Regions from separate parts of the Dysosmobacter sp. HCP28S3_G4 genome, predicted to be linked through region 2. Evidence: a T-box and tRNA genes for the amino acid it is inferred to sense, from the RefSeq annotation. Region 2 holds a T-box; the other regions hold tRNA genes.
The links. The T-box of region 2 lies ahead of ACTNBU_RS05180 (glycine--tRNA ligase). A T-box ahead of a tRNA ligase gene usually reads a tRNA of that ligase, here a tRNA-Gly.
Positions count from the first base shown of each region.

Region 1: it encodes a tRNA-Gly, which carries the amino acid that the T-box ahead of ACTNBU_RS05180 (glycine--tRNA ligase) is inferred to sense. The anticodon was not compared.
Region 3: it encodes a tRNA-Gly, which carries the amino acid that the T-box ahead of ACTNBU_RS05180 (glycine--tRNA ligase) is inferred to sense. The anticodon was not compared.

Region 1 covers NZ_JBQHUP010000065.1:293-9,704, reverse strand. The annotation lists gene ACTNBU_RS11620 (gamma carbonic anhydrase family protein) at 1-386, shown strand, start outside; gene ACTNBU_RS11615 (MATE family efflux transporter) at 518-1,867, shown strand; gene ACTNBU_RS11610 (AI-2E family transporter) at 1,897-3,054, shown strand; gene ACTNBU_RS11605 (RsiV family protein) at 3,127-3,831, opposite strand; gene ACTNBU_RS11600 (YerC/YecD family TrpR-related protein) at 3,996-4,304, shown strand; gene ACTNBU_RS11595 (class I SAM-dependent DNA methyltransferase) at 4,301-5,059, shown strand; gene hslO (Hsp33 family molecular chaperone HslO) at 5,116-6,009, shown strand; tRNA gene ACTNBU_RS11585 (tRNA-Val) at 6,088-6,164, shown strand; tRNA gene ACTNBU_RS11580 (tRNA-Asp) at 6,190-6,266, shown strand; tRNA gene ACTNBU_RS11575 (tRNA-Phe) at 6,270-6,345, shown strand; tRNA gene ACTNBU_RS11570 (tRNA-Gly) at 6,349-6,424, shown strand; tRNA gene ACTNBU_RS11565 (tRNA-Cys) at 6,523-6,597, shown strand; gene ACTNBU_RS11560 (peptide chain release factor 3) at 6,754-8,334, shown strand; gene ACTNBU_RS11555 (DUF4317 domain-containing protein) at 8,416-9,412, shown strand, end outside.
Region 2 covers NZ_JBQHUP010000014.1:33,725-43,136, reverse strand. The annotation lists gene recF (DNA replication/repair protein RecF) at 1-898, opposite strand, end outside; gene ACTNBU_RS05230 (RNA-binding S4 domain-containing protein) at 885-1,103, opposite strand; gene ACTNBU_RS05225 (hypothetical protein) at 1,125-1,394, opposite strand; gene dnaN (DNA polymerase III subunit beta) at 1,396-2,511, opposite strand; gene ACTNBU_RS05215 (hypothetical protein) at 2,510-2,638, shown strand; gene dnaA (chromosomal replication initiator protein DnaA) at 2,759-4,087, opposite strand; gene rpmH (50S ribosomal protein L34) at 4,491-4,631, shown strand; gene rnpA (ribonuclease P protein component) at 4,770-5,114, shown strand; gene yidD (membrane protein insertion efficiency factor YidD) at 5,111-5,320, shown strand; gene ACTNBU_RS05190 (YidC/Oxa1 family membrane protein insertase) at 5,610-6,776, shown strand; gene jag (RNA-binding cell elongation regulator Jag/EloR) at 6,792-7,676, shown strand; T-box leader at 7,834-8,043, shown strand; gene ACTNBU_RS05180 (glycine--tRNA ligase) at 8,120-9,412, shown strand, end outside.
Region 3 covers NZ_JBQHUP010000052.1:3,940-13,351, forward strand. The annotation lists gene ACTNBU_RS10735 (M23 family metallopeptidase) at 1-57, shown strand, start outside; gene ACTNBU_RS10740 (ABC transporter permease) at 123-1,112, opposite strand; gene ACTNBU_RS10745 (ABC transporter permease) at 1,109-2,215, opposite strand; gene ACTNBU_RS10750 (ABC transporter ATP-binding protein) at 2,212-3,768, opposite strand; tRNA gene ACTNBU_RS10755 (tRNA-Gly) at 4,016-4,090, shown strand; tRNA gene ACTNBU_RS10760 (tRNA-Arg) at 4,097-4,173, shown strand; tRNA gene ACTNBU_RS10765 (tRNA-His) at 4,231-4,306, shown strand; tRNA gene ACTNBU_RS10770 (tRNA-Gln) at 4,357-4,431, shown strand; tRNA gene ACTNBU_RS10775 (tRNA-Lys) at 4,482-4,557, shown strand; gene ACTNBU_RS10780 (DUF6273 domain-containing protein) at 4,985-9,412, shown strand, end outside.

The DNA of each region.
Region 1 (9,412 bases), on a different contig from region 2:
ACGCCGCCATCCGGGGCGACCAGGGCCCCATTGTCATCGGAGAGGACACCAATGTTCAGGAGTGCGCCGTGCTCCATGAGACGTCCACCATCGGAAAGGGCTGCACCATCGGACACGGGGCGGTGGTCCACGGCTGCACCGTGGGGGACAACACCCTCATCGGCATGGGGGCCATCGTCCTCACCGGCGCCCGGATCGGCAATAACTGCCTGGTGGGCGCGGGGGCGCTGGTCACCGGCAAAATGGACGTTCCCGACGGCTCCCTGGTGCTGGGAAACCCGGCGAAGGTGATCCGTCCGCTGACGGCGGCGGAGATCGCGGAAAACGTGGCCTCCAGAGACGAGTATCTGGACATGGCCCGCCGCTGCCGGGCGGGGCGCGTCTGATTCCACAAAAGAAGCCGCCGGGACGGGAACTCTTTCGGTGGTTTGCCACTTGCAACGGCGGCGGAGTCTGCTATACTGGCTTCCTGAATCAAAAGCAAACGATTTTCTGCACATAAAGGAGCCGGTATTCCATGACTTTGAAGCCTTCCGTCCAGACCCGCCGGGTCTTCCGCCTGTCCCTGCCCATCTTCGCGGAGCTGCTGTTGCAGCTTCTGGTGGGCAATGTGGACCAGTTCATGATCTCCCGCTTCGGTTCTGCCGCCGTGGCCTCCATCGGCAACGGCAATCAGGTGATGAATGTGGTCATCATCGTGCTGGAGACCATGAGCGCCGCCACCACCATCCTGCTGACCCAGCACATCGGCGCCGGGCAGACGGGGGAGAAGTGCGACGGGATCGCCACGGTGGGCGTGGCCGTCAGCGCGCTGTTCAGTCTGCTGATGGGCCTGATCCTGCTGCTGGCGCCCCATGTGGTGTTCAGCCTGCTGCGGACGCCGGAGGAGTCCCTGGCCGGCGCCTGCCTGTACACCCGCATCGTGGGCGGTGCGGTGTTGATCCAGGGGCTGTACATCGAACTGTGCGCCGTACTGCGGAGTTATACGCTGCTGAGAGAGGTGGTCACCGCCAGTGTGGTGATGAACCTGCTGAACGTGGCGGGCAACGCCGTCCTCATCAACGGCTGGCTGGGCTTTCCGCAGATGGGCGTCACCGGCGCCGCCGTGTCCACCTGCTTCAGCAAGGCCGTGGGATTGGCGCTGGTGATCTGGATGCTGCGGCGGAAATGCGCCGTCCGGTTCTCCCTGAAGCACCTGCGGCCTTTTCCGTGGGCCACCTGCCGGAAGCTGCTGGCCATCGCCATGCCCTCCGGCGGAGAGTCCCTGTCCTACAATGTCTCGCAGATCTTTATCCTGCGCTTTATCAATCTCATGGGCACCGCGGTCATCGCCACCAAGGTCTACGCCAGCATGCTGGCCAACGTGGCCTATGTGTACTCTATTGCTGTGGCCCAGGCCACCCAGATCATTCTGGGCTATCTCATGGGTGCACGGAAGACGGAGGAGGTGAGCCGCCGCGTGTGGTCCACCCTCCGCATCGCTCTGACGGTATCGGAGCTGCTGACGCTGCTGATCCTGATCTTCTGCGACCCCATCTACAGCCTCTTTACCGCCGACCCTGTCATTCATGAGTTGGGCCGGAAGGTGGTCATGGTGGAGTTTCTGCTGGAGATCGGCCGGTCCGTGAACATCGTCATGGTCCGATGCCTCACCACCGCCGGAGACGTGTGGTATCCGGTATGCGTGGGCGTGTTCAGCATGTGGCTGGTGTCGGTACTGGGCAGTTGGCTGCTGGGCCACGCGGTGGGCTGGGGCCTTGTGGGCATCTGGATCGCCATGGCCTGCGACGAGTGCCTGCGGGGAGTGCTGTTTACCATCCGGTTCCGGAAGGGCGTGTGGAAGCGGAAGCGGCTGGTGGACGAGTAAACCTTTTGGAAAGGAAATGAAGTCATTCGATGGAATGGAATAAACAGACGGTCAAAAGTCTTCTGCTGGTGGTCTGCGGCGGCGTGGCGTTCTACTGCGCCCTTCAGCACCTGGGCACCGTGTTGGGCGCCGTGGGCTGGCTGCTGGGCATTCTTTCGCCGTTCCTGCTGGGCTGCGCCATCGCCTTTGTGCTGAACGTCCCCATGCGGGCCATTGAGCGGCACCTGTATTCCGGCGTCAGGAAGGGCGGGAAGCTGCGCCGTCCTTTGGCGCTGGTGCTGACGCTGGTAGGGCTGCTGGGCGTACTGAGCCTGGCCTGCGGCGTCATCGGCCCCGGCATCCGGGAGGCCCTGCGCTCTATCGGCGGACAGCTTCCCACCGCATTGGACCGGTTCGAGACATGGCTCCTCCAGCTGGAGGCCTGGCTGCCCTATGCGAAGGATCTGGTGGCCAGCTGGGAGCTGGATTGGAGCTCCCTGTCCCAGAAGGCCATCGGCCTGGCCCAGAACTGGGGCACCGCTCTGGTGTCCTCCGGCGGCGGACTGATCGGCGGCGTGGTCAGCGGCCTCAGCACCTTTGTCATCGGCCTGATCTTCTCCTTCTACATCCTGCTCCAGAAAGAGAAACTGGCCCGACAGGGACGTCAGTGCCTGTACGCCCTGCTGCCGGAGCGGGCGGCGGACCGGACACTGGAGGTCCTGCGTCTGACAGACCGCACCTTCTCCGGCTTTCTGTCCGGCCAGTGCCTGGAGGCCTGTATCCTGGGGACCCTGTTCGTGGTGGCCATGAGCCTGTTCCGGATGCCCTACGCCCTCCTGGTAGGCGTTCTCATCGCTCTGACGGCCCTGATCCCCATTGTGGGCGCCTTCATCGGCTGCGCCGTAGGTGCGCTGCTCATCGCCATCAGCGACCCCCGGCAGGCGCTGGTATTCGTCATCCTGTTCCTGGTACTTCAGCAGATCGAGGGGAACCTGATCTATCCCCATGTGGTGGGCTCCTCCGTGGGTCTGCCCTCCATCTGGGTATTGGCCGCCGTCACTCTGGGCGGCAAGCTCATGGGCATCGCCGGGATGCTGTTCTTCATCCCCCTGTGCTCCGTCCTGTACGCCCTGTTCCGCCAGTTCGTCATCCGGCGGCTGCGGCAGCGGCATGTGGATCCGAAAAAGTGGAAGGGCCCCGCGGCATAGCGGGGCGACCGCACAGAATGCCCTGCCGGTGTGGAACACGCTCCATGCCGACAGGGTATTTTCCTTTGCAGATCATGTTTGCAAACGGATCAAAGACTCTGGGATGGGCCAGGCACAGCCCTGTTCCCCGAAGGGCAGGGAGAAGGTGGGGACGCCCTCTGCCCAGGGGGCGATGGCGTACATCTGCCAGAAAAACTGAAGGCCCTCCGGCGTGACATAGTAGTTCTCCCGGTTGAAATTCCTGCGCAGCTCCTGCCGCCACTTCTCGTGATAGCGGGCCATGCCCGCCGCCTCCTGCCGCCGGATTTCCGCCTCCGCCGTCTGGCACAGCAGCTTCCGCACCGGCGTCCGCCGGGGGAAGAAGTCGCCCAAGGGAATGGGATAGCCGGTGCGCAGATCCCAGGTATCCCCCCTGCGGAGGATCTCCGTGCGGCCGCCCAGACACTCCCGGGTGTCAGTATGGAGGCTCCAGATACCTTTTTCCGAGCAGGTGACGCGATAGGTCAGCGACGCCGTGCAGCAGGGGAGGGGGGCGCTGTCCGCCAGGGCCTGCCGGTATTCCGCGGCGGCCTTGGGAAACAGCCAGTTCTCGCAGTAACGGAAATAGGACCGGGCCTGCAGCTGGTAGAAGCGGTCGATGCGCCTGCCCACCCGGCCGTTCCGCTCGATAGGACGGGGGAGGGATACCGTGGCCTTCAGCACGGGAATGTCCTCCGCCGTCCACTCCCGCTCCGCCGTGAATTCCTCGGTCTCCAGGGCCAGCAAACGGTCCTCCATGGGACAGCCACCTCCGCAAAATCGTTCTGTCTCAGCCTATGCGGAGACCGGGAAAGGGTGCGGGAAAAACTTTGCGCAAAAACTACGCTTCCTCTTTACTTTCACGCTCTACAATGTTAAAATGGATTGATCAAAAGGATCTTGACATTTAAGGAGTATGTGACATGGTGAAGATCGGCAAGAAAGAGAAGAACGGCGAACTCTATAAAGCCATTCTGATGCTGAAGGACGAGAAGGAGTGCTACGACTTCTTCCAGGACCTGTGCACGGTTTCGGAACTGCGTTCCATGGAGCAGCGGTTTGAGGTGGCGTCCCTGCTGGATCAGGGGCTGATCTACAATGATATTCTGGAGCGCACCGGCGCGTCCAGCGCCACCATCAGCCGGGTGAACCGCTCCCTGAGTTATGGCACCGGCGCCTATGCCAAGATTTTCGCACGCCGGAAGGGCCAGGAGGAACCGAAGGAGCAATGAGCAGTTACGAGGCGCTGGCCGGCGCGTATGACGTTCTGACCCAGGATGTACAATATCGCCGCCGGGCAGACTATCTGGACCGGCAGCTGCGGAAGAGCGGCGTCCCGGTGCGGACGGTGCTGGATCTGGGCTGCGGCACCGGGTCCATCGCCTGCCTGCTGGCGGAGAGGGGCTACGCTGTCACCGCCGCCGACGGCTCTGTGGAGATGCTGACGGAGGCGGCCCGGAAGATCGCGGCGCTGGATCTGGAGAAGCCGCCCTTCCTGCTGCACCAGTCCATGTCCCGGCTGCGCCTGATGGGACAGGTGGACGCCGCGGTGTCCACGCTGGACGCCCTGAACTATCTGACCCGGCCGTCGGAACTGCAGGAGACCTTCCGCCGCGTGGCGAAATACCTGCGGCCTGGCGGACTGTTTCTGTTTGATGTGAACACGCCCTATAAGCTCCGCCGGATGGACGGCCAGATCTGGCTGGACGAGACGGAGGACGTCTACTGCGTCTGGCGGACGGAGTTCTCCCGGCGGACCCGGATCTGCACCTACTGGGTGGATCTGTTCCGCCGCAATGACGATGACACCTGGGATCGGAGCGTTGAGGAGCATCGGGAGCGGGCCTGGGAGGAGGACGAGCTGCGTCAGTGGCTGGCGGACGCCGGCTTTGATCAGGTGCGCCTGACAGGCGACATGACGGGCCGTCCGCCGAAGCCGGAGGAGGACCGCTGGATCTTCCATTGCCGGAAGGCCGCTGAGACGTGAGCCGTCCGGCGGCTTCGCAGCGGTATTTGAACGATGAACAAAAGGAGCATTTTCATATGAGCGATCAACTGGTACGGGCCATCACCGCCGACGGCATGGTGAAGGCCACGGCAGTCTCCACCAAATATCTGACAGAGCGGGCGCGGCAGATCCATCAGACGCTGCCGGTGGCCACGGCGGCTTTGGGCCGTCTGCTGGCGGCGTCCTCCATGCTGGGCAACGCCCTGAAGGACACCGGCAGCAGCGTGACCCTTCAGGTGAAGGGCGGCGGCCCCCTGGGGACCATTCTGGCTGTCTCCGACAATGAGGGCAACGTCCGGGGCACGGTGGACGATCCGGCGGTAGACCTCCCCCTGCGGGAGGACGGCAAGCTGAACGTGGGCGCCGCCGTGGGCACCGACGGCACCCTGACCGTCATCCGGGACCTGAATATGAAGGATCCCTACGTGGGCACTGTGGCGCTGCTGTCCGGCGAGATCGCCGACGATCTGGCGTCCTACTTTGTGGAGTCGGAGCAGATCCCCTCGGCGGTGGGGCTGGGGGTGCTGGTGGACCGGGACCAGAGCGTCCGTGCCGCCGGCGGCTATCTGATCCAGCTGCTGCCCGGCGCGGGGGAGGACGTCATCGGCAAGGTGGAGGGCGGCGTGCTGGCCGCTGGAAGCGTGACGAACCTCCTGGACGGGAACGACAATCCCGAGGCCATGCTGCGGAAGCTGCTGTCCGACTTTGAGGTGGAGATTCTGGAAAAAACTCCCATTGAGTACCGCTGCACATGCAGCCGGGAGCGGATGGCCCGCGCCCTCATCAGCATGGGTCCCGACGAGCTGCAAAGTCTGATCGACGAGCAGGGACAGGCAGATCTCACCTGCCGCTTTTGTGACAGAAAACAGCATTTTTCCAGAGAAGACCTGGAAGAAATGATGGCAAAAATGCGGAAAAACAAAAAATAAAAAAATTCAAAAAAACGGTTGACAAATGGGGGCCCGGTGAGTATAATAACTTTTGTCGTCTGACGGAAGTGGTCATCCGGGAGCATAGCTCAGCTGGTTAGAGCACCTGCCTTACAAGCAGGGGGTCACTGGTTCGAGTCCAGTTGTTCCCACCACTCAATGCGTCGGATGAAGGAAAATGGCCCGGTAGTTCAGTTGGTTAGAACGCTAGCCTGTCACGCTAGAGGTCGACGGTTCGAGCCCGTTCCGGGTCGCCATTTGCCCAGATAGCTCAGTTGGTAGAGCAGAGGACTGAAAATCCTCGTGTCGCTGGTTCGATTCCGGCTCTGGGCACCATTTGCGGGCATAGCTCATCTGGTAGAGCGCCACCTTGCCAAGGTGGAGGTAGCGAGTTCGAGCCTCGTTGCCCGCTCCATTTGAAAAGATCACACGCCGGTGTGATCTTTTCAAATGGGGAGCATATAATTCATGTGGGCTCTGATCAAGACCGCATTTCTGATAGATTGTTTCCTTGGTGACATAGCCAAGTGGTAAGGCAAGGGTCTGCAAAACCCTGATTCCCCGGTTCAAATCCGGGTGTCACCTCCAGATCAGGAAAAGTCCTAAGGCTTGAAAAGGCCTTAGGACTTTTTCGTGTACCCGCGCCTCTGGGGACCGGGCGGCAGCGCCCGTTTTCCCTGTTCACCGTGGACAAGCACTCCGAATCACACTATTTCAAGCGCCGGAAGGCGCATGGAGGTTCTCATGGCTGATCTTCGTTCTGAAATCTCCCGGCGGCGGACCTTTGCTATTATTTCCCACCCCGACGCCGGTAAGACGACCCTGACGGAAAAGTTCCTGCTCTACGGCGGCGCCATCGCCCAGGCCGGCGAGGTGAAGGGCAAGCGGGCCCGGGCCGCCACCTCCGACTGGATGGAGATCGAAAAGCAGCGCGGCATCTCCGTCACCTCCTCCGTCATGCAGTTCCAGCACGACGGCTTCTGCATCAACATCCTGGACACGCCGGGCCATCAGGACTTCTCCGAGGACACCTACCGCACCCTCATGGCCGCCGACAGCGCTGTCATGGTCATCGACGGCGCCAAGGGCGTGGAGCCCCAGACCCGGAAGCTGTTCAAGGTCTGTGCCCTGCGGCACATCCCCATCTTCACCTTCATCAACAAGATGGACCGGGAGACCCGGGACCCTCTGGACCTCTGCGAGGAGGTGGAGCGGGAGCTGGGCATCGACACCTATCCCGTCAACTGGCCCATCGGCTGCGGCAAGGAGTTCCAGGGCGTCTACGACCGGGAGAAGAAGCGCATCCTGTTCTTCTCCGGCGAGGGACACGCCAAAAAGGCCGCCGCCACGGAGGTGGATCTGGAGGACCCCGCCGTCAGTGAGATGATCGGAGAGAAGCGTGCCGCCACGCTGCGGGACGACGTGGAGCTGCTGGGCGCCGGACGGGAGTTCGACATGGAGGCCGTGCGGAACGGCACGCTGTCTCCGGTGTTCTTCGGCTCCGCCCTGACCAACTTCGGCGTGGAGCCCTTCCTGGAGGAGTTCCTGCGGATGACCACGCCGCCGCTGCCCCGTGTGGCGGACACCGGCGAGGTGGACGTGTACAGCCCCGATTTCTCCGCCTTCGTCTTCAAGATCCAGGCCAACATGAACAAGGCCCACCGGGACCGTCTGGCCTTCATGCGCATCTGCTCCGGCCGGTTCCAGCGGGACACGGAGTATTTCCACATGCAGTCCGGCAAGAAGCTGCGGCTGTCCCAGCCCCAGCAGATGATGGCCGCGGAGCGGGAGATCGTGGAGGAGGCCTATGCCGGCGACATCATCGGCGTCTTCGACCCCGGCATCTTCTCCATCGGCGACACCATCACCGTGCCGGGAAAGAAGTTCAAGTTCTCCGGCATCCCCACCTTTGAGCCGGAGCACTTCATGCGGGTGTCCCCCAAGGACACCATGAAGCGCAAGCAGTTTATGAAGGGCACGGAGCAGATCGCCCAGGAGGGCGCCATCCAAATCTTCAAGATCCCCGACGCCGGCATGGAGGAGGTCATCGTGGGCGTGGTGGGCACGCTGCAGTTCGATGTGTTCCAGTACCGGATGAAGAACGAGTACGGCGTGGAGCTGTATATGACGGGCCTGCCCTACGAGCACCTGCGGCGCATCACCGCCTGCCCCGGCGACCCCAAGGACCTGACCCTCTGCACCGACGCCAAGCTGCTGGAGGACTTCCGGGGCCGGAATCTCATCGCCTTCGGCGGCGAGTGGTCTGTGGGCTTCCTGACGAAGCACAACCCGGGCCTAGAACTCAGCGAGTCCCTGTCCGTATAAAACCTTTCCGACGGCCTGACTGCCGGTCTCGAAGAGACCGGCAGTTTCCGACCTTTATAAGAGGAATGGGAGTGTATCATCATGAATGAAAAAGAAGTTTCGGAGCTCCGCCGCCGCCTGCGGCCGGAGAAGAACAACATTAGCCACGTCTGCGGCTGCTACGTCAACGACCAGCGGGAGATCGTCTCCCTGTTCAGCCAGTCTTTGACCATGATGGCCCAGGAGGAGGCGGAGGCGTATCTGGCGCTGCTGAAGAAGTGCCTCTCCGGCACGTTGGGGAAGAACCTCATCGACATCTCCTTCGCCACCCGGCAGGTGGCGGACGGCGACGAGCACCGTCTCCTGATGGCCCTGCGCTCCACAGAGCTGCGGGACCGGGGCGTGGTGGAGGACTTCTGCCGAAAGATCATCGAGGGACTGGCCTTTGAGGGCAGCTACCTGATCCTGCTGGCCCAGGACGCCTACGACGTGCCCTATCACACCAAGGACGGCGAGCGGCAGGACGACGCCTCCGAGGAGGTCTACACGTATCTGCTGTGCGCCGTGTGCCCGGTGAAGGCCGTGAAGCCCGCCCTGCGTTACGCCAGCGAGGAGCATGTGTTCCGCAGCCGGGACGGCGGCTGGGTGGTGGCGCCGCCGGAGCTGGGCTTCCTGTTCCCGGCCTTCGACCAGCGGGCCACCAACCTGTACAACGCCCTGTACTACTCCAAGGACATTGCCGAGACCCATCAGGACTTTGTGGACGCCGTGTTCCGCACGGAGCTGCCCATGCCGGCGGCGGCCCAGAAGGAGACTTTCCAGTCCCTGCTGGGGGACACGCTGGGGGAGGAGTGCAGCTATCAGGTGGCAAAGGCCGTCCACGACGATCTGTGCAGCCGCATCGAGGCCCAGAAGGAACATAAGGATCTGGAGCCGCTGACGGTCTCCAAGGCGGAGGTCCGGGAGGTGCTGGAGGACTGCGGCGTCTCCGGGGAGCGGGTGGACGCCTTCAGCGAGCGGTTCGACGCCGCTTTCGGCGAGGGAGCGGATCTCAGCCCCCGGAACATCGTGGACGATAAACAGTTCGAGATCAAGACCC
Region 2 (9,412 bases):
CCGCCAGTTTCATGGACAGCGCCGCCGTCCGGGTCTGCCCCTGGGAGGAGTAGGTCTTGGCCTCCTGATCGTTGATCCGCACCAGCAGATCATCCTTGTGGGGTCCGGAGAGACAAAGACGGGAGGCCCGTTCCGCCTCGGCGTGGGCATTCATATGGGAGCGCAGCTGCTCCGCCACCTGTCCCTGCTCCGCCATGGGGTCTGTCACCGCCGAAACGGTCTGATAGGCGATGTCCAGTCTCTCCCGGCCTCCGGAACACTCCAGATGGTTGGCGGCGGCGTACTCCGCCAGCCGCCGGGCATATTGAGCGCGGTAGTGGATCAGCACCGCTCCATAGCGGATCATCTGTTCATTGAATTCCGGCAGCGTGTCCAGCAAGGCCGGATGCTCCTCCCAGTCCCGGAGAATGCGGGTCTTGTGCTCATAGGCCCGGTTGTACTCCGCCAGCGCCGCCGCATACCGGGGCCGCAGCTGGCACAGGGCCGTGTCCATGAATTTCCGCCGGGCGGCGGCGCCCTCCCGGATGAGGTACAGGTCGTCGGGGCAGAAAAACACCGTCTGATACACCTGATTCAGCGCCGCGGCGCTTTTGGCCGCCACGCCGTTGACTGTCAGCTTCCGCCGGCGGCCCCGAAAGAGGTCCGCCCGGATCTGAAAGTCCCGCTCTCTGGAAAAGACGTTCCCCGTCAGACTGGCGCTGTCCGCCTCAAACCGGATCAGCTCCTGATCCCGCCGGGCCCGGGGGGATTTTCCGCAGGCCAGATAGACCACGGCCTCCAGCAGATTGGTCTTTCCCTCGGCGTTCTCGCCGAAGATGACGTTGCAGCGCGGATCAAAGGACACCGTCTGCTCCTGGTAATTCCGGAAGTCCCGCAGCGTCAGCTCATTGACCCGCATAGGCGATGGCGTACTGCTGGCCGTCGAAGGACACCACGTCGCCGGGCCGGAGCTTCTTTCCCCGCATGGCGCAGACCTCGCCGTTGACGGCGGCCTCGCCTGCCTGGATGCGCTCCTTGGCCTCGCCGCCGGAGCCGACGGCGTTTGCCAGCTTCAGAAGATCCTGTAATTTGATAAATTCCGTATGAATGGTAATGGTTTTCATATTCCGCTCCCTGGCAGAGAGTTACTGCTCTCTGCCGATCCAATAGAATAGCAGGCCCAAAAGCAGGAGAGACAGGGCGATCCCCAGCAGCACCGCGCTGGATGGCTCGTTTTTCACGAGATTCAGCAGCGTGAGCGCGTCGTCCAGGAGAGACCGGCGCCCCCTGATCGATCCAAAATACGCGGGATACCTGTTAGAAGCATAGATCCAGCAAACGCCCAGCAGGATGCCGCCCAGCGCCAGCAGGGCCTTTGCGGCCGTGCGCAGGCGTGCTTTCCAGCCGCCGCTCATCTCACTCCCCGGCCTTCAGACGGACGGGCAGCACCATGTAGAGGAAGTTTTCCACACCCTCTGTGGGAACAATGATGGCAGGGGAGACGCTGGTGTTCAGCTCAATGGTCACCGTGTCCGCCGGGGCATAGCGCAGGGCCTCCATAAGATAGCGGTTGTTGAAGCCGATCTCCAGCCCATTGCCTTCGCCGGCGATGCGGCAGATGTCCTTGGCTTCGCCGTTGGCTGTCTTGGCGGACAGCAGCACCTTGTCATGGTCAAAGATGCACCTCACCGGACTCTTCAGCTTATCGGAGATCACCACGGATACGCGGTCGATGCTGTTGATCAGCTCCTTGGTGTCCACCGTGATTTTAATGGGGTTTTTCCGGGGAATGGCGTTCTTGTAATCCAGGAATTCACCCTCCAGACGGCGGCAGATCAGCTGGGTATCGCCCACTTCAAACAGAATGTGGCGCTTACCCAAGGTAATTTTTGCCGGATCGTCGGTGTCCTCGCAGATCTTCTGCACCTCGTTCAGGGCGCTGCCGGGGGTGACGAAGGAGAAAGCGCCGCCGTCGGCCTTGTCCAGCGGCTCCTTCCGGATGGCCAGACGGAAGCCGTCCACAGACACCATGGTCAGACCCTGATCCGTTACCTCGAACAGCGCGCCGGTGTGGACCGGGCGGCTCTCATTGGTGGACACGGCGAAGGAGGTCTGCTCGATCATATCCCGCAGGGTTCGCTGCTGCAGGGAGACGGCGTGGTCGTCCTCCACCTCCGGCAGCTCCGGATAATCGGCGGCAGACAGGCCCAGAATGTCGAAATCCGAGTCTCCGCAGCTGAGATGGACCATCTGCTTGTCGTCGGCGGTGAAAGTCACCATATCGTCGGGCATTTTCCGGACGATGTCGCCGAACAGCCGGGCATTCAATACCAGTTCGCCGCCCTGTACAACATCGGCGGACACCTTGGTCCGGATGCCTGTCTGCATATTATAGCCGGAGATGGTCAGCGTCTCGTCCGCCCGGAGCAGCAGCCCCTCCAGCGCGGGGATGGAGCTTTTCTGTGCCGCTGTCCGGGATGCCACATTGATGGCGTTCATGAGGAGGGCTTTTTCGCAGGAGAATTTCATCATGGTCAGTTCTTCCTCTCTGTATCAAATGATGGAAGGAGATTTCTGTTCTAAAAAGAAAAGAAGCAAATATTTTTTAGAAAAAGCAGCACTAGGGATTTTTTTTGTGGAAAACACCGTGGAGCCTTGATTTTTCAGCATTTTTCAATCCACCGCCTCTGTTGAAAAATCGCGGGACTTATCAACAGCAATTTTTCGCGGCGGGTTTTCCACAGCCGACTTTTTCTTTCTCCACCGCGGTTGTGGAAAATCAGCGCTTGGAATTGATGTTGGTTTTGATCTCCTTCACCGTCTCAGCGAAGGCGGAGTCCTTCTTCATCTGCTTTTCCACCTTGTCGATGGAGTACAACACCGTGGTGTGGTCCCGGTTGTCGAACTCCTTGCCGATGTCGTCCAGAGACAGGTTGGTCATGGAGCGGATGAGGTACATGGCGATCTGCCGGGCCTGCACCGCGTCCCGGACACGCTGCTGGCCCCGGATGACGCTCTCGTCCAAATTGTAGAACTTGCAGATGTACTCGATGATGACGCTGGGGGAGGGGATGTACTCATTGCTGCGTTTCAGCATGTCCTGAATGGCGCGGGCGGCGGTCTCCTCGTCGGTCTCGCTGCCCAGCAGGTCCTTGTAAGCCTTGATCTTGTTGATGGTACCTTCCAGCTGTCGGACGTTGGCGGTGACGTTCTCCGCTACATAGGCGGAGATCTTGTCGGGCAGACTGAGGCCCATCAGCGCGGCCTTGCTCTTGACGATGGCCAGACGGGTCTCAAAATCCGGGGGTTCCACGTCCACCAACAGGCCCCACTCAAACCGGGTGCGGAGACGGTCCTCCAGCTGGGTCATCTCAGAGGGGGGACGGTCCGAGGTCAGCACGATCTGCCGGCCGGACTCGTACAGGGTGTTGAAGGTGTGGAAGAACTCCTCCTGTGTCTGCTTCTTGCCGGCGATGAACTGCACGTCGTCCACCAGAAGCAGGTCCGCCTGGCGGTATTTCTCCCGCATTTCGGCGGTTTTGGCGGGACCGGCCTGAATGGCGGCCACCAGTTCGTTGGTCAGATCGTCGCCCTTGACGTAGGCGATCTTGGCGGTCTTCTCCCGCTTCCGGATGACGTGGGCGATGGCGTAGATCAGATGGGTCTTGCCCAGACCGGAGTCGCCGTAGATGAACAGAGGATTGTAGTGCTCCGCCGGATGCTCCGCCACGGAGACGGAGGCGGCGTAGGCCATCTTGTTGGAGGGACCCACCACAAAGGTCTCAAAGGTCAGGTCCTTGTTCAGATCCAGGCCGCCGACGCGTTTCATGGCGGGCTCGGCGCCTGAAAAAGCGGCCAGTGCCGCATCGTCCAGGATCTCCACGCCGATGTCCGTGGAGAACAGATCCTTCAGCGAGGACTGGATATTTTTCATGAACAGATCACGGATATAGCCGGTCTTGAAATCGTTGGCACAGTGCAGATATAGTTTACCGTCCCGGAAATCCACGGCCTCCAGTTCGTCGAACCAGGTCTTAATGGTGGTTTCGGACAGGTCGCGCTTCAGCTGCTGCAGTACGTTGTTCCAGATGTCTGCAACGGAATTCAAAAGGAAACACCTCTCTCCCGTAAAAATCTGTGGGGTAGAACGCAACATAACAAAATAAGTATACCAGAAATCAGGAAAAATGACAACACATATTCTAATAAATAAGTTCCATTATTTGTCCTGTTTTTGGAGGGGAAAAACAGCTGTATTTAGTCATAATGAAGAAAAAACGCACAAGATTTTGTGGCCGACGGGAAAAGATCGGAAAAATGGGAAACCTTTTGACAGGCCGGACGTGATTTTTCAGGTTTTTCAAGTTTTTATTGACACATTTTCAAAATGTATGTATACTAGAGGGCGCGTCCAAAAGACGCCTGAGTTTTGTGTGCCGCGGAGCGAGTCTCCGTCGGGCAGAGCCGCCGCTTGTCCGGCGGCCGTAATATGAGTAGGAGGTGTTTCCAACATGGCAACCAAACGTACCTATCAGCCCAAGAAGCTGCATGGTCAGAAGGTCCACGGTTTCCGCAAGAGAATGGCTACCGCCAACGGCCGTAAGGTCCTGGCCCGCCGCCGCGCCAAGGGCCGTGCCCGTCTGTCCTACTAAGGCTTACGGAAAAGCGCGGGAAACACTGGAATCGTTCTATCAGGGACGGCGGGAATTTGTAAGGATTCCTCCGTCCCTAAAAGAGTTTCCTGAACCACCGGACAATTTTGGAAATCTGGAACTGCGGAGGCGAGGCTGGTGAAACGGGCGGTGACCCTGAAAGAGAATTATGAGTTCCGCCGGATGTACCAGAAGGGCGCCTCCGCGGTGGACCGCTGCATGGTGGTCTACTGCCGGAAGAACAAGCTGGGCCGGAACCGCTACGGCTTCACGGTATCGGTGAAGCTGGGCGGGGCCGTGGTACGGAACCGGGCCCGGCGCCGCCTGCGGGAGGTCTGCCGTCTCAACGGGGACAAGCTGGCCGTGGGCTACGACATTCTGGTGGTGGCCCGGGGCAGGACGGTGACGGCCTCTTTTCAGGAGCTGACCGCCGCCTATCTCCGTCTTGCGAAAAAGCTGTCGCTTTTGAAGGAGACGCCATGAAACGGATCCTGATCGCTCTGGTCAAGTTCTATCGCGCGGCCATCTCGCCGTACCGTCCGCCCTGCTGCCGGTTTACGCCCACCTGCTCCCAGTATGCGCTGGAGGCGCTGGAAAAATACGGTGCGCTGAAGGGCGGCTGGCTGGCGTTCCGCCGCATCCTGCGCTGCAACCCGTTCCACAAGGGCGGGTATGACCCGGTCCCGTGAGTCAAAGAGGGGACTGCGTCCCCCCTTTGGATTCCCCCCACCAGTGACATCGGTCACTGGTGACGCCGCCCAAGGCGGCTGGAGTCTCGGTATTTTCGCCACGTACACGCCGCGGCGAAAATGATTATGATTCTTTGATTTGCCGCGGGCAAATCAAACCGGGAACCTGCGGTTCCCTGGCCCCTCCCTTTTCTTCTATCGTGGGAAAGGGAAATGGCTTTTTCTCATGGCCCCTCCGGTTTGAGGGGCTTCGTTGTGATCCCCAACGAAACACGTAAGGAGAACATTTATGGCAACAATCGGTTACTGGATCTGTTATCCGTTTGCGGCTCTGGTGCGGCTGTTCTACAGTCTCACCGGGTCCTATGGCGTGTCTCTGATCCTGTTTACTCTGGTCATCAAGCTGATCCTGCTCCCCTTCCAGATGAAGTCCAAAAAGAGCATGGTCCGCATGAGCCGGATGTCCGGCAAGATGCAGGAGATCCAGAAGAAATACGCCAATAACCAGATGAAGATGCAGGAGGAGATGCAGAAGCTCTATGCCGAACAGGGCGTCAATCCCATGTCCGGCTGCCTGTGGAGCTTCCTGCCCCTGCCCATCCTGATGGCCCTGTATTATATCATCCGGGAACCCATCGTCTACTTCATGAACTTCGGCACCCGGGGCAACGGTCTCAAGGTGCTGGAGGCCGCCAAGGAAGTGGTCACCAGCATTGGTCTGAGCTGGAGCACCACCACCAGCGGCGAAACCGTCAGAGACGGCATCTATGCGCAGATCGAGATCGTCAAGCACCTGTCCGACAACGCGTCCAATCCCGCGGTCCAGAAATTCTTTGCGGAGAACCCCAACTGGGTCAACGTGGATTATCATTTCCTGGGAATGGATCTGTCCACTGTCCCCAGTGACGCCTTTGCCATGCTGAAGACCGGCATCACGCTGGGCGCCATCGGCCTGATCCTCATTCCCATTCTCTCCGCCGCTTTCCAGGTCCTCACCATGAAGATCACCATGAAGGGTCAGCCTATGGAGGGTGCCGCGGCTTCTTCCAACAAGATGATGATGTGGATGATGCCCCTGATGTCCCTGTGGATCGGCTTTACCCTGCCCGCCGCACTGGGCGTGTACTGGATCGCCCAGAGCGCTTTCTCCGCCATTCAGGAGGCCATCCTCGGCAGGTTCTATAACACCAAGCTGGAGGAGCAGGAGAACGAGCGTCAGCGCCAGATCGATGAAGACCGCAAGCGGCGCCAGGAGGAAGGCCGCAAGCGTCAGGAGCAGCAGCGTCAGCAGGTGGAGCAGAAGCAGACGCTGAAGGAGAAGCGGAAGGCCGCCCAAGAGGCGAAAGAGGCCAGAGCGAAGAAGCCCAGCACCACCGAGGCTGGCCGTGTCGGCGACCGTCCTTACGCCAGGGGCCGCTCTTATAAGGCTGACCGCTATGACACTGATGAGAAATAAGGAGCTTGCTGCATTATGAGTTATATTGATGTAACGGGCAAGACTGAGGACGAGGCCATTGCCAACGCGCTGCGTCAGCTGGGACTGGAGCGGGACGATGTCTCCGTGCAGATCCTGGAGCGGGCAAAGTCCGGCTTCCTGGGTCTGGGCAGTCAGCCCGCCAAGATTCGTGTGACCTACGGCGAGACGGAGCCTGAGGAGCAGGAGCAGGCCCCCACCGCTCCGGAGCCTGCCGCCGTCAAGGCGGAGCCGGAGGAGTTGCCGGTCCGTGAGACGCCCAAGGTCGCCCCCGAAGTGCCGCAGAAACAGAAGTACGCTCCCAAGGCGGCGAAACCCGCCAAGGCCAAGTCTCCGGAAAAGCGTCCGGAGCGGAAGCCCGAGCCGGCGAATCCTGTGGAGAAAGCGGCTCCCGCCGTGGAGCTGGGTGAGGAAGTGGACGACGAGAAGGCCCAGGCCATCAAGAAGTTCCTCTCCGGTCTGCTGGAGCAGATGGAGACCCCGGCGGACGTCCGGGTGTATCTGCCGGAGAAGGGCCGCTACAAGGTCATCCTGGAAGGGAAGGACCTGGGCGCCCTCATCGGACGCCGGGGCGAGACCCTGGACGCCATCCAGCAGCTCACCAGCTACTCCGTCAACCGCACCGGCGGCGGACGGGTCCGCATTCAGCTGGACGCGGAGAATTACCGGGAGCGGCGGGAGCAGAGCCTGCAGCATCTGGCCCAGAAGGTGGCCGGAAAGGTGGTCCGCTACCGCCGCAGCGTGACGCTGGAGCCTATGAACGCCTACGAGCGCCATGTGATCCACACCGCTCTGCAGGACACCCCCAACGTCACCACCTACTCCACCGGCGTGGACCCCAACCGCCGTGTGATCGTGGCTTACGACCGGGACAAGAAGTGAATACATGAACTGTCAGCGGCCCGGAAAATCCGGGCCGCTGATTGCTTTTTTGATCTCACGGAATTTTTTCGGAGATATTTTGGGGGAAAGGGGAGTGGTGTCCTGCAAAATCCCCACTTGACAAGCATTTCAAAAGATGATACAGTGACCAAAGATGTAAAAAGCGATGACGGGAAAGAGTATCTCTTTCAGAAGGCCAAGAGAGAGGGCGGACGGTGCGAGCCCTTGCCGGAGAAGGGGAAAAGGCGTCCCTGAGCCGCGGCGCTGAACACCAGTAGGCGCCGCCGGTCCCCGCCGTTACCGGGCAGAGTGTCTCCAACATGGGGAAATTCAGGTGGAACCACGGACTGGAAAGTTCGCCCTGAGCCATACGGCTCGGGGCGTTTTTATTTTCAACTCACAGCAGACAAAATTTTTTGATAGAGCATCAGGAGGAAAACAGCATGGACAACAGACAGAAGACCATGGAAAAGGTCGTGGCGCTGTGCAAGAACCGGGGCTTCGTGTTCCCCGGCAGCGAGATCTACGGCGGCCTCGCCAACAGCTGGGACTACGGTCCTCTGGGCGTGGAGATGAAGAATAACGTCAAGCGGGCATGGTGGAAGAAGTTCGTTCAGGAGAACCCCTACAACGTGGGCCTGGACGCCGCCATCCTTATGAACCCCGAGGTGTGGGTGGCCTCCGGCCATGTGTCCACCTTCAATGATCCCCTCATCGACTGCAAGGCCTGCAAGATGCGTCACCGGGCCGACAAGCTGGTGGAGGCCTATGTTCAGGAGAACAACCTGGACGTCAACGTGGAGGCCATGACCCAGGAGGATCTGGTGAACTTCATCCGGGACAATCAGGTGCCCTGCCCCGGCTGCGGCAAGAGCGACTTCACCGACATCCGGAAGTTCAACCTGATGTTCAAGACCCATCAGGGCGTCACTGAGGACACCGCCAACGAGGTCTATCTGCGGCCTGAGACCGCCCAGGGCATCTTTGTCAACTTCCCGGCCATCCAGCGCTCCACCCGCCGGAAGCTGCCCTTCGGCGTGTGCCAGGTGGGCAAGTCCTTCCGGAACGAGATCACCCCGGGCAACTTCATCTTCCGCATCCGGGAGTTTGAGCAGATGGAGCTGGAGTTCTTCTGCAAGCCCGACACCGACCTGGAGTGGTTCAACTACTGGCGGAACTACTGCCACCAGTGGCTGCTGGGCCTGAACATCAAGGACGAGAACCTGCGCCTGCGTGACCATGAGCCGGAGGAGCTGGCCTTCTACTCCAAGGCCACTACGGACTTCGAGTATCTGTTCCCCTTCGGCTGGGGCGAGCTGTGGGGCGTGGCCGACCGCACCGACTACGACCTGACCCAGCATCAGGAGCACTCCGGCAAGGATCTGACCTACTTCGACCAGGAGAAGAACGAGCACTATATCCCCTACGTCATCGAACCCTCTCTGGGCGCCGACCGTATGACCCTGGCCCTGCTGGTGGAGGCCTACGACGAGGAGGTCGTGGACGCCGAGAAGAACGACACCCGCGTGGTCATGCGCTTCCATCCCGCCATCGCCCCCTTCAAGGTGGCGGTGCTGCCCCTGAGCAAGAAGTTGGGCGACAAGGCCCGGGAGCTGCAGCAGGAGTTGTCCAAGGACTGGATGGTGGACTTCGACGACACCGGCTCCATCGGCAAGCGGTATCGCCGTGAGGACGAGATCGGCACGCCCTTCTGCGTCACCGTGGACTTCCAGACC
Region 3 (9,412 bases), on a different contig from region 2:
CAGAATCCGGTGGCCTATTTCGACAGCGCCATCCGGGAGACGCTGCGGGCGGAGTAGAGGGAAAAAGGAGCGCCCCGGCCCTACGCAGCGGCGCTCTGTTGCGTATAGCAGGCTCGCCCGGCTTACCGTTCTTCCCGGAAGTAGGCCAGGCCCAGACTGGCCGGGGGCTGGTTCTCCCGCTTCTTCCGCAGGGAGATGAAGATCAGCACCGCGATGGTCACCACGTAGGGGAGCATCTTGAACAGCTCCATGGTCCGGCGGCCCAGGCCGGGGATGTACAGGAACATCCAGTACAGCAGGCCGAACAGATAGGAGCCCCAGATGGCATTCAGGGGCCGCCAGGTGGCGAAGATGACCAGCGCCACCGCCAGCCAGCCCAGGGCTTCGATGGTGCCGTCGTTGGCCCAGGTGCCCTTGATGTAGTCCATGGTGTAGTAAAGGCCGCCCATGCCGGAGACGCCGGCGCCGATGCAGGTGGCCAGATACTTGTACCGGGTGACGTTGATGCCCGCGGCGTCGGCGGTGGCGGGATTCTCGCCCACGGCCCGGAGGTTCAGGCCCGGCCGGGTGCGGGTCAGGAACAGGTGCATGATCATCGCCGTGACGATGGCCAGATACACCATGAAGCCGTAGCTGAAGAACAGGGAGCCCACGGAGCCCATGCCCACGGCGTTGGCGATGTTGGCCTTGTAGATGCTGCTGGTGGCGGACACGGAGATCTGGCCCACGCCGCCGGCCATGGTGCTGAGGCTGCCGCCGAAGAAGTTGGCCACGCCGCCGCCGAAGATGGTCAGCGTCAGGCCGGTGACGTTCTGGTTGGCCCGGAGGGTGATGGTCAGGAAACTGTACAGCAATCCACCCAGGGCCGCGGCGATGAAGGCTGCGATGAAGGAGATGATGAGGCACACCCACCGGTTGGGGTCGGGGTTGTTGAACTCATAGAAGAAGGATGCCGCAAGGCCCGCGATGCCGCCCAGATACATGATGCCGGGGACGCCCAGGTTCAGGTTGCCGGACTTCTCCGTCAGGATCTCGCCCAGGGCGCCGAACATGATGACTGTGCCGAAGACCACGGCGGACTGCAAAAGCTGGAACAGCTGGGAAACACTCATTTCGCCGCCTCCTTTCCGCCGCGGAAGATGATCCGGTAGTTGATGAAGAACTCGCTGCCCAGGATGAAGAACAGGATGATGCCGGTGATGACGTTGGACGCGTAGTCGTTGAGGTTGAACTGGGAGGCGATGCGGATGGCGCCCTTTTGCAGGAACACCAGCAGGAAGGAGATCAGGATCATCACGAAGGAGTTGAACTGGGCCAGCCACGCCACGATGATGGCGGTGAAGCCCCGGCCTCCGGCGGTGGTGGTGGAGATGGTGTGAGACGCGCCGGCCACGGCGATGAAGCCCGCCAGACCGCAGATGGCGCCGGAGATGGCCATGGTGCGGATGGTGACCTTCTTCACGTTGATGCCCGCGTACCGGGCGGTGTTCTCGCTGTCGCCCACCACGGTGATCTCATAGCCCTGCTTGGAGTACTTCAGGTAGATGTACATGCCGATGGCGATGGCCAGCACCAGGATCACGTTCAGGGCGTATTCCTGGCCGAACAGTTTGGGGAACCAGCCGCCCTTGGACGCCTGATTGATGACGCCCACGGTGTTGGAGCCCTTGGGATTCTCCCACAGGGCCACGAAGTAGCTGGTGATCTGAATGGCCACGTAGTTCATCATCAGGGTGAACAGGGTCTCGTTGGTGTTCCAGTAGGCCTTGAAGGCGGCGGGGATGACGCCCCACACGCAGCCGGCCACCAGGCTCATGACGGCCATCAGCACCAGCAGGGCGGGGGTGGAGATGGAGTCTCCGTAGGCCCGCATGAAGCCGGCAGTGATGATGCCGCCCACCAGGATCTGGCCTTCGGCGCCGATGTTCCAGAACCGCATCTTGAAGGCGGGGGCCAGGCCCACGCCGATGCACAGCAACATCATGGTGTCCCGGATGGTGACCCAGGACCGCTTGGTGGTGCCCAGGGCGCCGTCGTAAATGGCCTCGTAGACCTCCAGGGGATTCAGCTTGGTGACGGCGAAGATGAAGATGCCGCTGACCACCAGGGACAGCAGGACGGCGACGATGCGGATGGTGTAGGCCTTGGAGCGGGAGATGCCGTCCCGCTTGGCGATCCGCAGAAGGGGCTCATGGCCCTGTTTGATCTGACTCATGCCTGCGCCTCCTTCTTGTTGAAGCGGGTCATCAGCAGACCCACCTCCTCCTTGGTGGTGGTGCGGCCGTCCACCACGCCGCTGACCTGGCCGCCGCACAGCACCAGGATCCGGTCGCACAGCTCCAGCAGCACGTCCAGGTCCTCGCCGACATAGATGACGGCCACGCCCTTCATCTTCTGCTCCGTCAGCAGATTGTAAATGGTATAGGAGGTGTTGATGTCCAGGCCCCGGACGGCGTAGGCCGTCATCAGCACAGAGGGCTCCTGGGCGATCTCACGGCCCACCAGCACCTTCTGCACGTTGCCGCCGGACAGCCGCCGTACGGGGAAGCTGACGCTGGGCGTCACCACGTCCAGCTCCTCCATGACTTCCTCCGCCAGCTTTTTGGGGGCCTTGCGGTCGGTGAAGACGCCGTGGCCCTTCCGGTAACTGCGCAGCAGCATGTTGCCGGTCATGCCCAGGGAGCCCACCAGGCCCATGCCCAGACGGTCCTCCGGCACGAAGGCCAGGGAAACGCCGGCTTTCTTGATCTGGAGAGGCGTCTTGCCCACCAGCTCCACGCCGGGGGCGGAGGCGTCGCTGTCCAGGGGGTGATAGAGAACGGAGGCGCCGGGCTGCAGGGGCTGGAGGCCCGCGATGGACTCCAGCAGCTCCTTCTGACCGGAGCCGGCGATGCCGGCGATGCCCAGGATCTCGCCGCCCATGGCGGTGAAGCTCACATTGTCCAGCCGCCGGACGCCCAGCTCGTCGAACACCGTCAGGCCCTTTACCTCCAGCCGGGGGGTGGGGTCCTTGGGCTCCGGACGGTCGATGTTCAGCGTGACGGCGTGGCCCACCATCATGTCCGTCAATGCCTGGGGAGAGGTGTCCTTCGTGGCCACGTCGCCGATGTACTGGCCCTTCCGCAGCACCGCCACCCGGTCGGACACGTCCATGACCTCGTGGAGCTTGTGGGTGATGATGACCATGGCCTTGCCGTCGGCCTTCATGTTCCGCATGACGTCGAAGAGACGGTCGGTCTCCTGGGGCGTCAGCACGGCGGTGGGCTCATCCAGAATGAGAATGTCCGCGCCGCGGTAGAGGACCTTCACGATCTCCACGGTCTGCTTCTCCGACACGGACATGTCGTAGACTTTCTTGCCGGGGTCGATGTGGAAGCCGTATTTCTCGCAGATGGCGGTGATCCGGGCGGAGGCGGCCTTCAGATCCAGACGGCCCTCATCCAGGCCCAGGACGATGTTCTCCGCGGCGGTGAACACGTCCACCAGTTTGAAGTGCTGATGGATCATGCCAATGCCGCAGGCGAAGGCGTCCTTGGGGGAGGCAATGGTGACGGGGACGCCGTTCACCAGGATCTCGCCCTCGTCGGGGAAGTAGATGCCGGCCAGCATGTTCATCAGGGTGGTCTTGCCGCTGCCGTTTTCTCCCAGCAGGGATAAGATCTCCCCGCGGTTGATATCCAGGGAGATGCTGTCGTTGGCTGTGACGCTGCCGAACCGTTTGGTGATGTTTCGTAATTGGACCGCTGCAACAGTTTCCAAGAAGACCATCCTTTCTGCCGTATGGCGGAAAATCCATGGGAAGGTGCCGGGATGCCGCGTTTTCCGGGGATGTGGAGGGGCACCAAAAAAGAAATTGAGAGCACCTAAACTATTTTTATATTTTAGCATGCTTCCCGGCGGTTGTAAATTAAAAAACAGGAAAAAGGATGGGACGGGAGTATTTTTTAAAAACCTCTTGACATCCGGCAATTTCCGTGCTATTCTTATCAAGCTGACGATTCCTCGGAGGGCGAATGCAGGTGTAGCACAATGGTCAGGGCACCAGCCTTCCAAGCTGGGGATGCGAGTTCGATTCTCGTCACCTGCTCCAATATTCGCGCCAGTAGCTCAGGTGGATAGAGCAACTGCCTTCTAAGCAGTGGGCCAGGGGTTCGAGTCCCTTCTGGCGTACCATCCTCCTCTTGGAGCGAGTCGGAACAGCGCTTCTCATGCGGCGGAAGATCAGATGTGGTGGGTGTAGTTCAACTGGCAGAGCACTGGATTGTGGTTCCAGGTGTTGTGGGTTCGAGTCCCATCACCCACCCCAGAAAAGGACGAGGGGAGCGGGGTAACCCCGATCCCCTCGATTCCGTTTATTGGGGCGTCGCCAAGTGGTAAGGCAAGGGACTTTGACTCCCTCATCCGCTGGTTCGAGTCCAGCCGTCCCAGCCAGAAATGACAGCGCGGCGGCGCTTGAGATAAACCCCACATACAGAAGATGTGACCCGGTAGCTCAGTCGGCAGAGCAACTGCCTTTTAAGCAGTGGGTCCGGGGTTCGAATCCCCGCCGGGTCACCAGCGCAAACCCTAGAACCGCAACGGTTCTAGGGTTTGCGCTTTTTCCGGAATTCTCGTTGTGGTCCCTTCGTGGTCCCTTCGGCCCGGGTTTTTGTACTTTGCGGCTGGGAGCGGCGAAGCCTGCATAGCAAAATGGTTTGCATTTTCCCGCGGCCCTTTTCCGGCGGCGGGTTTTATGGTTATGGTATGGCCAAGCCTGGCCCAGTTCTTCACGGAGTGCATTGAGATCGAGGAGGAATAACCGGAAGCGGCGCTCCCATACAGCATACAGAATCCCCGGAACCGCCGGTTCCGGGGATTTTTTGCGCCTTTCCGGCGATGCGCGGCGGGGAGCGCAGAGAAGACCGGTGGGGAAAAATCCGTTTCTTTGCACGGCGGCGGACAAACGGCCTGCAAAAATACCTGGGAATTGAGGTGATGAAACCAAATGCTCGTATTTGAAAATTGGGAGCTGAAAACCGACGGGCAGATCCTGGCCCGGCAATATGACCATCTCTCCCGGACGCTGACCGTCAGCGGCGCGCCGGAGGGCTGGGACTGGCAGCTGCTGGTCCGGGCCGGGGAGAACTTCGACGTCATCGATTTGTCCCCCATAGAGGGCGGCGTGGGCGTGGTGCTGACGGCGCGGCAGCTGTCCGTGGCTGGGTACTGCAAATTGCAGCTGGCAGGCACTCTTCGCGCCGACGGCGTGACAAAGCGCCACACGAACATGATCTCCGTCTACATCCCGGAGAGCATGTCCGGCGACGCCAACTGGCCGGAGGTGCCCAGCGCCTTCAGTCAGGCGGAGAAACGGGCCCGGGCCGCGGCGGCGCAGGCGGAGGAGAGCGCGGCCGCGGCGGCGGAGAGCGCGGAGGCGGCGTCCGCCAGCGCCGCCCGGAGCAAACAGAACGCGGACAGCGTGGACGCGGACCAGCTCAACGCCCGCATCGACGCCAAGGGCGACAATCTGGAGTTCGACGAGACGGAGGGCCTGCTGTATCTGACCTCCGGCGGGGAGCGCATCGGCGACGGCATCAAGGTCATTACGTCCGGCGGCGGAGGCAGCGGCGGCGGGGAGAGCAACAACGCCATCCTGACCCTCACCAACACCACCGGCTGGATCTACAGGTCCATCGCCTGCGGCGCGGCGTGCCCTCTGTCCATCAACTGGTCCAGCCTGGAGAACGACCTGGCCACCGGCAGCGGCGTCTTGCAGGTCACGGTGGCCGGTTCGCTGAAGCACACCGCCCAGGTCGCCCAGGGAGACCTGACCATCGACGTGGGCCCGTGGCTCCCCGTGGGCAGCGCCTCCGTGAAGATCAGGGTCACGGACGTGTACGGCAACGCCCGCAGTCTGAATTTCAACATTACCACGGTTTCCCTGACGCTGGAGAGCAGCTTCGACGATTCTGTGGCCTGTTCCGGGGAGATCACGTACCCCTACGTCCCCACCGGCGCGGCGGAGAAGACCGTCCATTTCCTGCTGGACGGCGCGGAGCTGGACACCGCCACGGTGACGGCCTCCGGGCGGCAGCAGACCATGACCATCCCTGCCCAGTCCCACGGGGACCATCCCTTCGAGGTGTGGTTCACGGCGGAGGTGGACGGGGAGACGGTGGAGTCCAACCACCTGTACTACGATCTCATCTGCGTGGAGGACGGGAACACCACCCCCATCATCGCAACTAGCTTCCGGCAGGCCGCGGCGGAGCAGTTCGACAGCATCGCCGTCCCCTACATCGTCTACGACCCCGCCGGCCTGACGGCACCGGTGACGCTGAAGGCCGGCGCGGAGACCGTCGCGTCCCTGACGGTGGACCGGACGGAGCAGCTGTGGACCTACCGGGCGGACGAGGCGGGAGACCTGACGCTGTCCATCACCTGCGGAAACGCCATCAAGCTCATCCGCCTGACGGTGGCCGAAAGCACTATTGATGTTGCTGCGGAGACGGACAGTCTGGCGCTGTATCTGTCCAGCTACGGCCGCAGCAACAACGAGGAGGACCCCGGCGTGTGGCAGAGCGGCGGCGTCAGCGCGGAGCTGACGGGCTTTAACTGGACCTCCGATGGGTGGAAGGCCGACGAGGATGGTATCACAGCCCTGCGGGTGGCCGGTGATGCCCGGGTGACCATCCCGCTGAACATCTTTGCCCAGGACTTCCGGACCACCGGCAAGACCATCGAGGTGGAGTTCGCCACCCGGGATGTGCTGGACTATGATGCCGTGGTGATCTCCTGCTGGTCCGGTGACCGGGGCCTGAAGATCACGGCCCAGAAGGCCCTGCTGAAGTCTGAGCAGAGCGAGATTTCCACCCAGTACAAGGAGGACGAGCACGTGCGGCTGGCCTTCGTGGTGCAGAAGCGCAGCGAGTACCGGTTGCTGCTGGTCTACATCAACGGCATTCTCTCCGGCGCCGTCCAGTACCCAACCGACGATGACTTCTCCCAGAGTGCGCCTGTGGGCATCTCCATAGGATCCAACGCTTGCACCACGGACGTCTACTGCATCCGGGTCTACGACAACGACCTGACCCGGTTCCAGGTGCTGGACAACTGGATCGCGGACACCCAGGTGGGCCTGACCAAGAAGGAGCGGTACGACCGGAATAAGGTGTTTGACGATTACAGCCAGATCGTCATTGATCAGCTGCCCCAAGACCTGCCCTATCTGATTCTGGAGGCGGCGCAGCTGCCCCAGTACAAGGGCGACAAAAAGACCGTCTCTGGCCGGTATGTAGACCCGGTGACACCGGGGAACAGCTTTACCTTCACCGGCGCCCAGGCGGACGTGCAGGGCACCAGCTCCCAGTATTACGCACGGAAGAACTACAAAATCAAGTTCAAGGGCGGCTTCACGAAGAATGGGACGACCAGCCCCACATACCAGCTGCGGAGCGACAGCGTGACCACGGACACATTCACCTTCAAGGCGGACGTGGCGTCCAGCGAGGGCGCCAACAACGTGGAGCTGGTGCGGCTGTACAACGAGGCCTGCCCCTACCGGACGCCGCCTCAGGAGGCAGACAGCACCGTGCGCCAGGGCATCGACGGCTTCCCCATTGTGGTATTCCATGACGCGGGAGACGGGCCGAAGTTCATCGGCAAGTACAACTTCAACAACGACAAGGGCACGCCGGAGGTCTTCGGCTTCGCGGACGGAGACGAGAGCTGGGAAATTCTCAATAACACCAGCGACCGGGTGCTGTGGAAAAGCGACGACTTCACCGGCACGGACTGGCAAAACGACTTCGAGGCCCGGTATCCGGAGGAGAACACAGACGCCGCCCATCTGGCGGCGCTGGCGTCCTGGCTGAAGACCACCGACCGGAGCGCCGTGACCACCGATGAGGAAAAGGCGGCACGGCTGGCCAAGTTCAGGAATGAGCTCGCCAACTACATGAACGTGGACAGCGCCCTGTTCTACTACCTGTTCACGGAGTTGTTTCTGATGGTGGATTCCCGGGCCAAGAACGCCTTCCCGTCCATGCTGGGCGGGGACAAGTGGTGCTGGCTACCCTACGATATGGATACCGCCATGGGCATCAACAACGAGGGCCAGCTGGCCTTTGGTTATGAGCTGGAGGACATCGACAAGGTAGGCACGGCGGACGTGTTCAACGGCCAGAACAGCGTGCTGTGGACGAATCTGCGGGACGCCTTCCACGACGAGATCATGGCTATGTACCAGACCCTCCGGAGCCAGGGGAAGCTGAGCTATGATGACACGGAGGCCCGGTTCGAGGCCCATCAGTCCAAATGGCCGGAGGCCGTCTTCAACGAGGACAGCTACTTCAAGTACCTGGAGCCCCTGTTCACCGACGGCTCCGGCGCCTATCTCACCATGCTCCAGGGCAGCAAGGCGGAGCAGCGGAAGTGGTGGCTGTATAACCGCTTCCGGTACATGGACAGCAAGTACAACGCCGGAGACGCCCTGTCCGACGTCATCACCCTCCGGGGCTACGCAAAGAGCGACATCACCGTGACGCCCTACGCGGACATCTACGCCAGCGTGAAGTACGGCAGCTATCTGGTCCAGGCCCGGGCTCTGCGGGGCGGCAGCTATACGCTGGCGTGTCCCCTGGACAACGTCAACGACACGGAGATCTACGTCTACTCCGCCAGCCAGATCAAGAACATCGGCGATCTGTCCGGCCTGAAGGTGGGCTATGCGGAGTTCTCCATGGCCACCAAGCTCCAGAGCCTGAAGCTGGGAGACAGCGCCGACACCTACGAAAACCCCAACCTGACGGAGCTGTACCTTGGCAACAACGTGCTGATGAAAACCATCGACGTGCGCAACTGCCCCAACCTGACCCAGGCGGTGGACCTCTCCGGCTGCACGGGCCTGGAGAACGTCTACTTCGACGGCACGGCCATCACCGGCTGCACGCTGCCCAACGGCGGCATTCTGAAGGTGCTGCATCTACCGGAGACCGTCACCAACCTGACCATCCGGAACCAGCCGGGCATCACGGATTTCCGGCTGCCGGGATACGGCAGCATCACCACCCTGCGGCTGGAGAACGTCAGCAGCGCGGTGCCTTCCCGGGATATTCTGGCGGCCATTCCCGCCAACTCCCGGGTGCGGCTCATCGGCTTCGACTGGAGCTTCGACGACGCGGCGGACATCCTGGCGCTGTGCGACACGCTGGACACCATGCGGGGCCTGGACGAGCAGGGTAACAACGTAGACATCGCTCAGATGAGCGGCACTGTCCGGGTGGGCAGCATCACCGGCGCACAGCTGGCGGAGGTGAACAGCCGGTATCCCGGCATCACCGTGGCGTATCAGCACATCACCTCCCGCCTGCGCTTCTACAATGATACCGGAACGACGCTCCTGCGCACCGTGTCGGTGGCGGACGGCGGCGAC